Regions from separate parts of the Microbispora sp. H10670 genome, predicted to be linked through region 1. Evidence: predicted binding sites of a transcription regulator. Region 1 holds the regulator's gene; each other region holds the start of a gene.
What was found. The regulator LexA, encoded in region 1, represses DNA repair genes until DNA is damaged. The targets are predictions, from matches to a motif close to TCGAACANNTGTTCGA.

Region 1 (3,935 bases):
GATCAGGGCGTGCTTGAGCTCGTGGTCGAAGATCTCCGCGTCCTCGTCGGAGGCGAAGTAGCCGTTCTCGACGCCGGTCCTGGTGTAGACGCCCACCACCCGGTCGACGAGCTGCCGCAGGCTCGACTCGCGCTGCGGGGTGCCCACCGCGCCCCGGAAGTACTTGGTGGTCACGATGTTGGCCGCGTTGACCGACCAGGAGGCGGGGAACTCCACGCCGTGCTGCTCGAAGTTGACCGAGCCGTCGCGCCAGTTGGTCATCACGACGTCGCGCCGCTCCCAGCGGACCTCGTCGTACGGGTGGACGCCCGGCGTGGTGAAGATGCGCTTCATCTTCAGGCCCCTGCGCGGACGCTTCGCTCCCCGGCCTCCCGCACCCGCCGCTGTGCCGCTCACGGTCTCCGTCATGACTTCCCCCTCCCGGGGCCCGATGGAGCCCCTCTTTCCGACCACGCTCGTTACACCCTCATCGTCGCGCCGCACGGCTCGCTCCTCGCCCCGCCCGCCGGCGCCGGCGGCTACTCCCCGCCGCCGTGGGCCGCCCTGAGCCGCTCGATCTCCGCTTCGAAGTCCGCCAGCGTCTCGAAGCTCCGGTAGACCGACGCGAACCGCAGGTACGCCACCTCGTCCAGGTCGCGGAGCGGGCCCAGGATGGCCAGCCCCACCTCGTGCGAGGCGATCTCCGCGGCGCCGGTGGCCCGGATGGTCTCCTCCACGCGCTGCCCGAGCTGGGCGAGGGAGTCCTCGCCGACCGGGCGTCCCTGACAGGCGCGCCGTACGCCCGCGACGACCTTCTCCCGGGAGAACGGCTCGGTGACCCCGCTGCGTTTGCTCACCATCAGCAGGACGGTCTCCTGCGTGGTGAACCTGCGCCCGCATTCGGGGCAGGTGCGGCGGCGGCGGATGGCCGCGCCGTCCTCGGCTGCGCGGCTGTCCACGACCCGTGTGTCCGGGTGGCGACAGAACGGACAGTGCACTTCATCGCCTCCCTGAACGCCCATCCCGAACACAAGGTGTAGTGAACTTACACCGCTGTGACTACTAGATGTTGGGGTCCAACGGTAGAAGTGCCCGTCCTTGAACGCAAGTCGAACCGGGCGTGGCGGGGGAAGTTCCTGCTCGGCGGGCGTGTCGCCCCATCCGTCCCACCCGCCTCCCCTGCCCCGGGCACGAAGGAATAGGCCGTACGGCTTTTTCGCGCCCCGATTTCCCCATTCCTTCTGAGCTGGGCGTACGACCGGCCGAGAAGATCGGGTAAATCGAACACGGGATCGATCGAACTCCCGTACGATGAGGAGAACGGCGAGATCGGCGATTTCGCTGGATATCGAACAATTGTTTGACGCTGATCTTGAATCGCGGTACGGTCGCTCTGTGCGACATGAGGAACACGGATTGAGAGGTGGCATCGTGAGTGACCGAAGTGAGCAGGCGAATGGCGTCGGCGACCTCGCGGTTCGTCGGCGTGACTCGCTTGGCCTCACCCCCAGGCAGCGGAAGATCCTCGAGGTGATCCGCGACTCGGTCCAGCAGCGCGGCTATCCGCCGTCCATGCGGGAGATCGGGGAGGCTGTCCAGCTGACCAGCACCTCCAGCGTGTCGCACCAGCTCACGGCGCTCCAGCGTAAGGGCTACCTCCGCCGGGACCCGCACCGCCCCCGGGCGCTGGAGGTCAGGCTCCCCGGTGAGCCGGTCCTGTGGGTGGACCCGGACGCCGCCGAGGAGGAGAGCGGCTTCAACCGGCCCACCGCGGCGTACGTGCCGCTGGTCGGCCGCATCGCCGCCGGTGGCCCCATCCTCGCCGAGCAGAGCATCGAGGACGTGTTCGCGCTCCCCAAGCAGCTTGTCGGCGAGGGCACGCTGTTCCTGCTCCAGGTCTCCGGCGACTCGATGATCGAGGCCGCCATCGCCGACGGAGACTGGGTCGTGGTGCGGCAGCAGCCGGTGGCCGACAACGGCGACATCGTCGCGGCGATGATCGACGGCGAGGCCACCGTGAAGACGTTCAAGCGCAAGGACGGGCACGTGTGGCTGGTGCCGCACAACCCGAACTACGAGCCGATCCCCGGTGACGAGGCCACCGTGCTCGGCAAGGTCACGGCCGTCCTGCGCAAGCTGTAGTCACGCGGCTGTAGTCACGCCCGTGCCGGCGTCCCGCCGCGGGACGCCGGTATGGCTGCTTCCCGGATGACCGATATCCGGCGATTAGGGTGAGTCCCGTGAAACTCGACTCGCTCTCCCTGGAGGCCGCCCGCGCCCGTGACGGGATCAAGTGGGCCCTGGCCGCGCCCGACGTCATCCCCGCCTGGGTCGCCGACATGGACTTCCCGGTGCCCGACGCGGTCCGGGAGGCCGTCGCGCGACGCGCGGCCACGGATCTCGGCTATCCCGAGTGGCTGGACCAGCCGGCCGCCGGGCCGCTGGCGGAGGCGTTCGCCGAGCGGATGGAGGCGAGATACGGCTGGCGCGCCGATCCCGGGCACGTGCGGTCCTACACCGACCTCAACCAGGCCCTCCAGGTGCTGCTGCACCTCATGACCGAGCCCGGCGACGCCGTGGCGCTGCACGTCCCGGCCTACGACCCCTTCCTCGTCACCATCACGGGGATGGGCCGCCGCCTGGTGCCGATGCCGCTGACGGCCGAGGGCCGGTTCGAGGTCCCCGGCGAGCCCGTACGGGTGCTCCTGCTGGTGAACCCGCAGAACCCGTCGGGCCGGTCGTTCACCCGGGAGGAGCTGGAGGCGGTCGCCGCGTACGCCGACCGGCACGGCACGCTGGTGATCGCCGACGAGATCCACGCCGACCTGACGTACGCCCCGGCCCGGCACATCCCGTTCGCCACGATCCTCCCGGAGCGTACGGTCACGCTGACCTCCGCCAGCAAGGCGTTCAACATGGGCGGGCTGCACTGCTCGGTGGCCCATCTGGGCGCCAGGGGCGTCAGGGACGCGGTCGGCCGCCAGCCCGCCCACATCTACGGCGCGCCGAGCGTCCTCGGCGTGGAGGCCACGGTGGCCGCGTGGCGGCACGGCCACGCGTGGCTGGAGGAGGTGCTGGCGATCCTGGACCGCAACCGCCGGCTCATCGCCGAGCGGCTCCCGTCCGGGGTGGGGTACCGCATGCCCGAGGCCACCTATCTCGCGTGGCTCGACTTCGGCATCCCCGACGCCGCCTCCTTCGTCGAGCGGGAGGCCCGGGTCAAGCTCAACCCGGGCCCCAACTACGGAGGCGGGGACACGTTCGCCCGCCTCAACTTCGCGACGTCGGCGCCGATCCTGGAGGAGATCCTGGCCAGGATCGCCGCCGCGCTGAAGTGATCCGCCCGCTCAGCTCGCCGCGCAGGTGACCTGCGACGGCACGCCGTTGGTGCCGGACCAGCTCGCGTTGAACCCGAACGCCGTGGACGCCCCGGCACCGAGCGCCCCGTTGTAGGACATGTTCGTCACCGTGACGTTGGACCCGCTGGCGCTGAGCGAGCCGTTCCAGAGCTGGCTGATGGTCTGCCCGTTCGGGAAGGCCCACTTCACGGTCCAGCCGGAGATGGCGGAGCTGCCCGCCTTCACCGTGACCTCACCCTGGAAGCCGCCGCTGTACTGGTTGACGACCTTGTAGGTGGCGGTGCAGGACTTGCCCCCGTTCCCGCTGGGGGACGCGGACGGCGAGGCCGACGGAGACACCGACGGTGACGCCGAGGGAGAGGTCGAGGGCGAGGAGGACGGGGACGCCGAGGGCGAGGCCGAAGGCGACTGCGGCCTGCCGCCCACCGGCGGGATCAGGTACGGCGAGATGATGCTCTGCTTGGCCTGGTCGACCGTGGCCCAGTCGTCCTTCAGGATGCCGCCCGTGTCACCCGAGTTGGGGTTCCACGACCAGTAGGTGAACGACATGCCGTTCACCCCGGTGCCCAGGTACTTCATGAGCTCCTGGAGCCAGAT
Region 2 (3,935 bases), on a different contig from region 1:
AGGCGAGCGCCGACTGCATGCGCACGCCGAGCACGTCGAGCTTGAGCAGGCCCGCGTCCTCGACGTCGTCCTTGTCGAACTGCGACATGGGGAACTCCAGCAGGCTGCGCTCGACCGGGGTGCGGTCGCGCAGGGTGGAGTTGCCGATCAGCACGCCGCAGGGGTGCAGCGCGATGTGCCGGGGCAGCCCGTCGAGCCGCTCGGCCAGCCGGAACACGGCCTGGAGCGACCGGTCGTTCAACCCGCTGTCCCGCAACTCGGGCAGGTCGGACAGCGCGGCCCTGATCTGCCTGGCCCGCACCTGCGGGAACGCCTTGGCGATGACGTCGATCTCGTGCGGCGGCAGGCCCATGGCCGCCCCGACGTCCCTGATCGCGCTGCGGGCGCGGTAGGTCTCCATCATCGACACGCAGGCCACCCGGTCCTCGCCGTACCGGCCGAGGATCGCCCGGTAGCAGTCGAGGCGGCGGGCGGACTCCACGTCGAGGTCGATGTCGGGCAGGCCCGGACGGCCCTCGGACAGGAATCGCTCCATCAGCAGGCCGTGTTCGAGCGGGTTCACCTCGCCGACGCCGATCAGGTAGTTGACCAGGCTGCCGGCCCCCGAACCGCGGATCGCGCACCGCACGCCCATCGCCCGGATCATGTCGGTGATACCGACGACGGCGGTGAAGTATCCCGACAGCCGCTTCCGCTCGATGATCCCCAGCTCGGCCGCCAGGCGGTCGCGGGCCTCCGCCGAGCGGTCCAGGCCCCGCCGGGCCAGCCCCTCCTCGCACCGGCGGCGCAGCAGGGGGACCGGGTCCTCGCCGACCTCCGGCAGGTGCAGCCGGGGCCGTTCGGGTTCGAGCATGGGCACGATCTCGACGGGGTCGAGCACGCACCGCTCGGCCACCCGTCGCGTCTCGGCCAGCAGCCGCCCCGCCCGGCCGGGGTCGCCGCCGCAGATCCGCGCGGCCACCCGCGCCATCTCCGCGCCGTCCTTCAGGTACGCGTGGGCGGTGGGGTCGTCGATGTGCCGCCCGTCGAGGGGAACGAGCTTGCGCGCCGCGTCGAGCACGTTGCCGACCTGGTGATCGGCGGCGTCGCGGTAGCGGACCGCGTTGGTCAGCACGACCGGCACGCCCATCGAGTCGGCCAGCCCGATCATGCGGGCGGCGACGTTCGCGTCGCGGTAGCCGTACAGGTCGGAGACCTCGACGACCAGATCGGGGAGCACCGCGCGCCAGGCGGTCAGCAGGGCGCGGGCCTGGTCGTCGCGCCGTTCGGCCACCGCGCGGCCGAAGCCGGAGCGGGGCCCGAGCAGCACGGTCAGGCGCGGCCCGCCGTCCGGGCCGGTCGCGTGCTCGGCGATCATCCCCGGCGTGACGTACGGCTCGCCGCGCTCCCCCGCCCCGTGCGCGGCGGTGACGAGACGGCACAGCGAGGCCCAGCCGTCGGCGCGCGCGAGCACGACGACCCGCGCCGGCGAGCCCGCGCCGAGAGCGAGGTCCACTCCGGCGATCGGGCGGACGCCCCGCTCGTGACACGCCCTGACGTGCTTGATCGCGCCGTAGAGGCCGTCTCGGTCGGTCAGCGCCAGCGTGTCCATGCCCTGCTCGGCGGCCCGCCGGACGAGGGCGTCCGGGAACGCGGTGCCGTACCTCAGGGAGAAGGCCGACGCCACGTGCAGGTGAGCGAAGGGCCGCTCCTGGAGCGTTCCCATCGATCCCAGGCCCATCAGTCCCAGGCCCTCAGGAGGAGCCAGCCGTCGCTCGCGGTGTCGAAGCGCAGCTCATAGGTCCCCACCTCCCTGCCGGCCGCCGCCCCCACCCGCCAGAAGCGCCGCTCCCCGGGATCGGCGTCCGAGGTCTTCCACCATTCACGGGCGACCACCCAGTGATCCTGGATTTCGCGGACGGTGTAGAGCCGGTCACGCCAGACGAACTGCACAGGCTGCCCGTCCCGCACCCACACCTCGATCGGATCGCCGTAAAGTCTGCTCAAGACTCCTTCTCCCTGTGGCTTCGTGGCCACCCGGGGGAAGACGGGCGGATGATTCGGGCAGAATCGCCGCTACTTCGAACATACGTTCACAGAGGGCCGAACGCAAGTCGGCGCGGCGCCTTCGGCTGTCCGTTTCGGGAGGTGTTCGCCACACCCGCGTCTCACGCCCGAGCAGCGGTCACCGGCCGGTCATCCGGTCACCCAGATCCCGCTCCCCCGGTACGGCGGCTCCTCACGCTCGGTGCCGTCCGCCGCCACCGCCCAGACGCGGGCCGTCCCCGGCTCCCTGACAACGGATCCCACCCCGGTGTGCCCGAGTGGACCCGCCGGAAACGTCCCGTGCGTCCACTCACCGCCCGACAGGTGACCGACCGCCGTGTTCCACTCGTTCTTCGCGTAGAACAGCCAGAACCCGCCCCGGCCGTCGGCCTCCAGCCGCAGGTGGGGGTCGAGCTCGGGCTCGGGGACCAGGCTGTAGCCCCACCGTCCGTTCTCCCGCCGGAGAAGCAGTGTGCGGCCGCAGAAGGTCACGTCCTCCTCCTCGGTGCCGCAGACCCACGCGACCCAGCCGACGGCCGCCACCCGGCCCGACTCGTCCACCGCGAGGTCCACGAGCTCGGAGAGCTGGTTCCGGTGCAGCGCGGGAACCGCGGGGAGCGGGACCGTGCTCCAGGACCAGCCGTTCCACCGGGCGACGGCCGCCCGGCCGCGGCTCGAACCGGCCACCCAGACCTCACCGCCGGGCAGGCCGTCCACGTCCTTCGCGACCAGCGGCGGCCGTGCCGTGCGCCAGGCCCTGCCGTCCCAGCGCCGCAGATCGGCTCGGGAGCCCCAGGGCCCCTCGGCTCCCCCGGCTCCGTCCAGGAAGTTGGCGTTCACGACCGCCCACACGTCGCCGGGAGCCGCCGCGTGCACCCGATCCGGTTTCCCACCCGGGCCGGGCGCCGTGGTCCACCTCCGCCCGTCCCAGCGCGCGGCGGTCATCTCCCCGAACAGCCACACGTCGCGGTCGGAGGCGGCGGCCACGGCACGCGGCTCGGTCACCGGCGGAGCCGCGACCTCCCGCCACCGTCCGCCGTCCCCGCGCAGCAGCAGCGGCGCACTCGTCTCGGGCCCACAGGCGTGGGGCACCCGGGTACCGGCCGCCCACACGGTCTTCTCCCGGGTGACGGCCAGGCCCATGAGGCGGTCGCGGTAGTCGTAGTACGCGCCCCGCCACTCTCCGGCCCGCCCGCCGTCTTCGCCCGGGCCGGGCCGAGGCGTCGGCGAACCGGTCAGGCAGGGGGGCGACGGGCGCTCGGCGGGCGTGTCGCCCCGGGCGTCGGCCTCGTTCCAGGTCTCGAGATCGCGCGGCAGGGTCGACCCGCACGCCGCCAGCACCATCGCGGCCAGCGCCGCCGTCACGCACCTCATCCGCGTCCGCACACCCCATAGGACGCCCCCATCCGGCATCCGGTTCTGCGTGAGACACCCAGCCCGGCCCTCGCCGGCCGACCGGCGCCGCGTCTGCCCGCCTGTCGCCCTCCCTGAGCGGCGACCCTTCCGTAGAATCGATGTCGGCAGAGGCCAATCTGGGTCGATTCTCGTCGTAGATGGCCTTCTGAACGTATGGTTGTACCCAGGAACAGGGAGGAGGGGCCGTGCTGTTGCGATTCCGGGTCGCCAACCATCGGTCGATCCGTGACGAGCAGACCCTGTCCTTGGTCGCCACTCCACTCCGTGGTGAGCCCAAGCCCCGGAGCACCGAGATTCCCCGCACCATACGAGTGGCGGGCATCTACGGCGCCAACGCCTCGGGCAAGTCCAACGTCCTCGCCGCCCTTTGGTGGTTCATCGGCGCCATCCGCGCATCACACACGGTCTGGCCGCCGGGATCCGCCATTCCACGGCAACCCTTCGCCCTTTCCGATCAGCGCTCCACGACGCCCTCGTTCTTCGAACTGGACTTC
Region 3 (3,935 bases), on a different contig from region 1:
TCTTCTCCAGCCACCAGCTGGAGCTGGTCGAACGGCTCTGCGACTCGGTCGGCATCATCTCCGCGGGCCGGATGGTCGCGTACGGCCCGGTCGCCGAGCTCCGGGAGCGGGAGGGCCGCGGGGTGCTGCGCGTCGTGGTCCGGGACGCCGCGCCCGGGTGGGCCGACGGCCTGCCCGGCAGGATCGCCCGCGAGGGCGACCGCGACGTCCTGCTCTGCGAGGAGGCAGACGACCAGGCCGTCCTCCGTACGGCGATGGGCGCGGGGACGGTCGAGCACTTCGGGCGGCGGCAGCCGACCCTCACCGAGATCTTCAGGGAGGCGGTGGCATGAACGGGCTGTTGCTGGTGGCCCAGCGGGAGGTCCGCACGCGGATCCGGACGAAGTCCTTCCTGATCAGCCTGGCGATCAGTGCGATCCTGGTGGCCGCGCTGGCGTTCCTGCCGAAGGCGCTCGGCGGCGACGGCACCTTCGACGTCGGTGTGGTGGGCCCGGCCCCCGCGCCCGTCACCCAGCTCTCCTACTCGCGGTATCCGGACGAGGCGGCCGCGCGGAAGGCGGTGATCGGCGGAGACGTCGACGCGGCCCTGATCGGCGGTGACAGGGTCATCGCGAACGGCGAGCTCGACCAGCGGCTGGGGCTGATCCTCGAAAGCGTCCACCGGGACGAGCAGATCAGGGCCGCCGGGGTCACGGTCACGCCGCTGCGGGTGGAGTCGGTCGGCGCCGACGCGCGGTACCAGGGTGTGCGCACCGGCATCGCCACGCTGCTCGTGATGGTGCTGTTCTTCCTGTTCATCTACTCCTCGATGTACGTCGCGATGGGCGTGGTGGAGGAGAAGGGCAGCCGGATCGTGGAGATCCTGCTGACCTCGGTGCGCCCGTGGCAGCTGCTGGGCGGCAAGATCGTCGGGCTGGGCGTCCTGGGGCTGGTCAACCTCGTCGTCGTCGTCGCCGCCGGGCTGGCCGCGTCGGCCGCGACCGGCTTCGCGGCCGATCTGCCGCCGGGAATGGGCGGGATCGTCGTCAGCGCGCTGGTCTGGTTCGTGCTGGGCTACGCGTTCTTCGCCGTGCTCGCGGCCACCTTCGGCTCGCTGGTGTCGAGGCAGGAGGAGCTGAACACGGTGCTGACGCCGATGACCACGCTCATGATGCTGACCTACGTGACGGCCTACTTCGCCGCCGTCCAGCCCACCGGCACGGTCGCGCGCGTCCTGTCGCTCGTGCCGCCGTTCTCCTCCATGGTCATGCCCGTACGGACGGCGGCCACCGGCGTTCCCCTGGGAGAGATTCTCATCGCCGTGGTGCTCATGATCGTGGCGGTCGTGGGCGTGCTGCTGTTCGCCTCCCGGGTGTACCAGCGCGCGGTGCTCCGTACGGGCGCCCGGGTCAGGCTGGGCGAAGTCCTGCGCTGACCGCGTACGGGACCGGGCTCGGCGGGTCCCGGCGAGGTCCCGGCGGGTCAGAGCGGCCGGGTGAGCGTCGAGTGGATCGTCTCGGCCGCGCGGCCGGGATCGTCGGCGCTCTCCTGTCCGCCCGGGGCCCACAGGAACACCCAGCCCTCCCCGGAGGGGATCGCGAAGACGATCGTCTGCCTGCCGGTCTCCGGGTGCCAGACGGAGAGGACGGGGGTGTCCCCGCCGATCAGCCGGGCGGCGAGGCCGTAGCCGGGGAGCCGGGCGGCGAGTGCCTCCAGGTAGGCCAGGCGCTGCCTGCCAAAGTCGCCGGTGCCCGTCACGAGGCCCCCTTCGCGGGAGATCCAGCTTTGTTACAAGGATCGTCGCAGGTCAACGGGACGACAACCATGAACGGGTAACGCCCGGGAATGTAACGCCGCCGGGAACTCCGGCCGGTTTCCCGACACCGGCGGCGGTTCCTCATGTGATCGAACAGTCGTTCGGCTATATTGGTCTGGTCGCCCACAGGGTGCGCGCCGCGCGCGGCGCCCGGACGCGGCGGACCGCCGCACCCGCCCTTCGGGCGGTGTGCGGGAAGCTCAGGAAAATGTCGGTCGCACCCCGTAGCTTTTCGGTGACCGAGCAGACGACCACCCTCCAGGGGGCACCCAATGGCAATCAACGACCGCGAGAAGGCCCTTGAGACCGCCCTCGCGCAAATCGAGCGGCAGTTCGGCAAGGGCAGCGTCATGCGTCTCGGAGACGACGCGCGTGCCCCGATCGAGGTCATCCCCACCGGCGCCATCGCTCTCGACGTGGCTCTCGGCATCGGCGGCTTCCCCCGGGGCCGGATCGTGGAGGTGTACGGTCCGGAGTCCTCCGGTAAGACGACGGTCGCCCTGCACGCCGTGGCCAACGCCCAGAAGGGCGGCGGCATCGCCGCCTTCATCGACGCCGAGCACGCCCTCGACCCCGAGTACGCGAAGAAGCTGGGGGTCGACGTCGACGCGCTGCTCGTCTCCCAGCCGGACACCGGTGAGCAGGCCCTTGAGATCGCCGACATGCTGATCCGCTCCGGCGCCGTCGACATCATCGTGATCGACTCCGTGGCGGCCCTCGTGCCCAAGGCGGAGATCGAGGGCGAGATGGGCGACAGCCACGTCGGTCTCCAGGCCCGCCTCATGTCGCAGGCGCTGCGCAAGATCGCCGGCGCCCTGAACCAGACCCGGACGACCGCCATCTTCATCAACCAGCTCCGCGAGAAGATCGGCGTGATGTTCGGAAGCCCCGAGACCACCACGGGTGGCAAGGCGCTGAAGTTCTACGCGTCGGTGCGGCTGGACGTGCGCCGGATCGAGACGCTCAAGGACGGCACCGAGCCGGTCGGCAACCGGACCCGGGTGAAGGTCGTCAAGAACAAGATGGCCCCGCCGTTCCGCCAGGCCGACTTCGACATCCTCTACGGCATGGGCATCTCCCGCGAGGGTGGTCTGATCGACATGGGCGTCGAGCACGGGTTCGTGCGGAAGGCGGGCGCCTGGTACACGTACGAGGGCGACCAGCTCGGGCAGGGCAAGGAGAACGCCCGCAACTTCCTGAAGAACAACCCCGACATCGCCAACGAGATCGAGAAGAAGATCAAGGAGAAGCTGGGGGTCGGGCCGCGGCTCGACACGCCGAACGAGACTCCCGCCGCTCCGGCCGCCGCCGCGCCCGCGGCCACATCGGGCCGAGCGACCGCGTCCGCGTCCGCGTCGGGCCGGGGCAGCAAGGCGGCCGCCGCGCCCAAGCCGGGTGACGTCTGAGCGCAGGCATGAGGCGCGACGAGCCCTCCGGCCCGGACGACGAGTTCGGGCCGCGGGACTGGAACTCGGGACCCTGGGGGCCGGTCGAGGAGTCGGCCGGTCCGGCCGACGACGCGTCCGCGACGATCGCCGCCCTGCGGGCGCAGATCCGCAGGCGTGAACGACGAGCCCCGGACGGCTCCGGCGGCTCCGGCAGCACTGACAGCTCCGGCAGGACTGACAGCTACGGCAGCACTGACGGCTCCGGCGACGCTGACGGCTCCGCCGGCTCTGGTGGGTTCGACCTCCGGGACCAGGACGGCACGGAGCGGGACGGCGCCGGCCGGGCCGCCGGGTCCGGGCGGCGCCGTCAGGGGCGCGGCAGGAGGCGGGAGAACCGGCGAGCGCCGGAAGGCTGGGAAGCACGGGCAGATCAGGGAGCCTGGGAAGCGCCTGACCCGGAAGCGCTGGATCGGCGAATGCCCGGGGACCGGGAAGCGCCGGGAGGTCGAGAAGCGCGCGGAGGCCAGGGAACTCGCCGAGGCCGGAGGGCGCGGGGCGAGCGGCGTGAGCGGTCCGGCGGGTGGCTGCCCGACGGGCCGCGGGAGGGCAGCACGGCGAGTGAGGGGCCGCCGGCCGACCCCGAGGCGGTGGCCAGGGCCATCTGCCTGCGGCTGCTGACGATGGCGCCCAGGACCCGGGCCCAGCTCGCGGACGCCCTGCGCAAGCGGGACGTGCCCGAGGAGGCGGCGAAC

Region 2: the regulator LexA is predicted to act here: its motif matches at 2,061-2,076, upstream of HHX33_RS06125 (DUF6504 family protein).
Region 3: the regulator LexA is predicted to act here: its motif matches at 1,885-1,900, upstream of recA (recombinase RecA).

What each region holds. Positions count from the first base shown of each region.
Region 1 is NZ_JABBWW010000018.1:125,381-129,315, forward strand. It holds gene HHX33_RS23780 (vitamin B12-dependent ribonucleotide reductase) at 1-408, opposite strand, end outside; gene nrdR (transcriptional regulator NrdR) at 519-977, opposite strand; gene lexA (transcriptional repressor LexA) at 1,408-2,121, shown strand; gene HHX33_RS23795 (MalY/PatB family protein) at 2,220-3,317, shown strand; gene HHX33_RS36420 (cellulase family glycosylhydrolase) at 3,327-3,935, opposite strand, start outside.
Region 2 is NZ_JABBWW010000003.1:98,381-102,315, forward strand. It holds gene HHX33_RS06120 (DNA polymerase III subunit alpha) at 1-1,705, opposite strand, end outside; gene HHX33_RS06125 (DUF6504 family protein) at 1,720-1,986, opposite strand; gene HHX33_RS06130 (hypothetical protein) at 2,176-3,390, opposite strand; gene HHX33_RS06135 (AAA family ATPase) at 3,627-3,935, shown strand, end outside.
Region 3 is NZ_JABBWW010000007.1:169,599-173,533, reverse strand. It holds gene HHX33_RS12930 (ABC transporter ATP-binding protein) at 1-332, shown strand, start outside; gene HHX33_RS12925 (ABC transporter permease) at 329-1,414, shown strand; gene HHX33_RS12920 (hypothetical protein) at 1,462-1,737, opposite strand; gene recA (recombinase RecA) at 2,068-3,201, shown strand; gene HHX33_RS12910 (regulatory protein RecX) at 3,210-3,935, shown strand, end outside.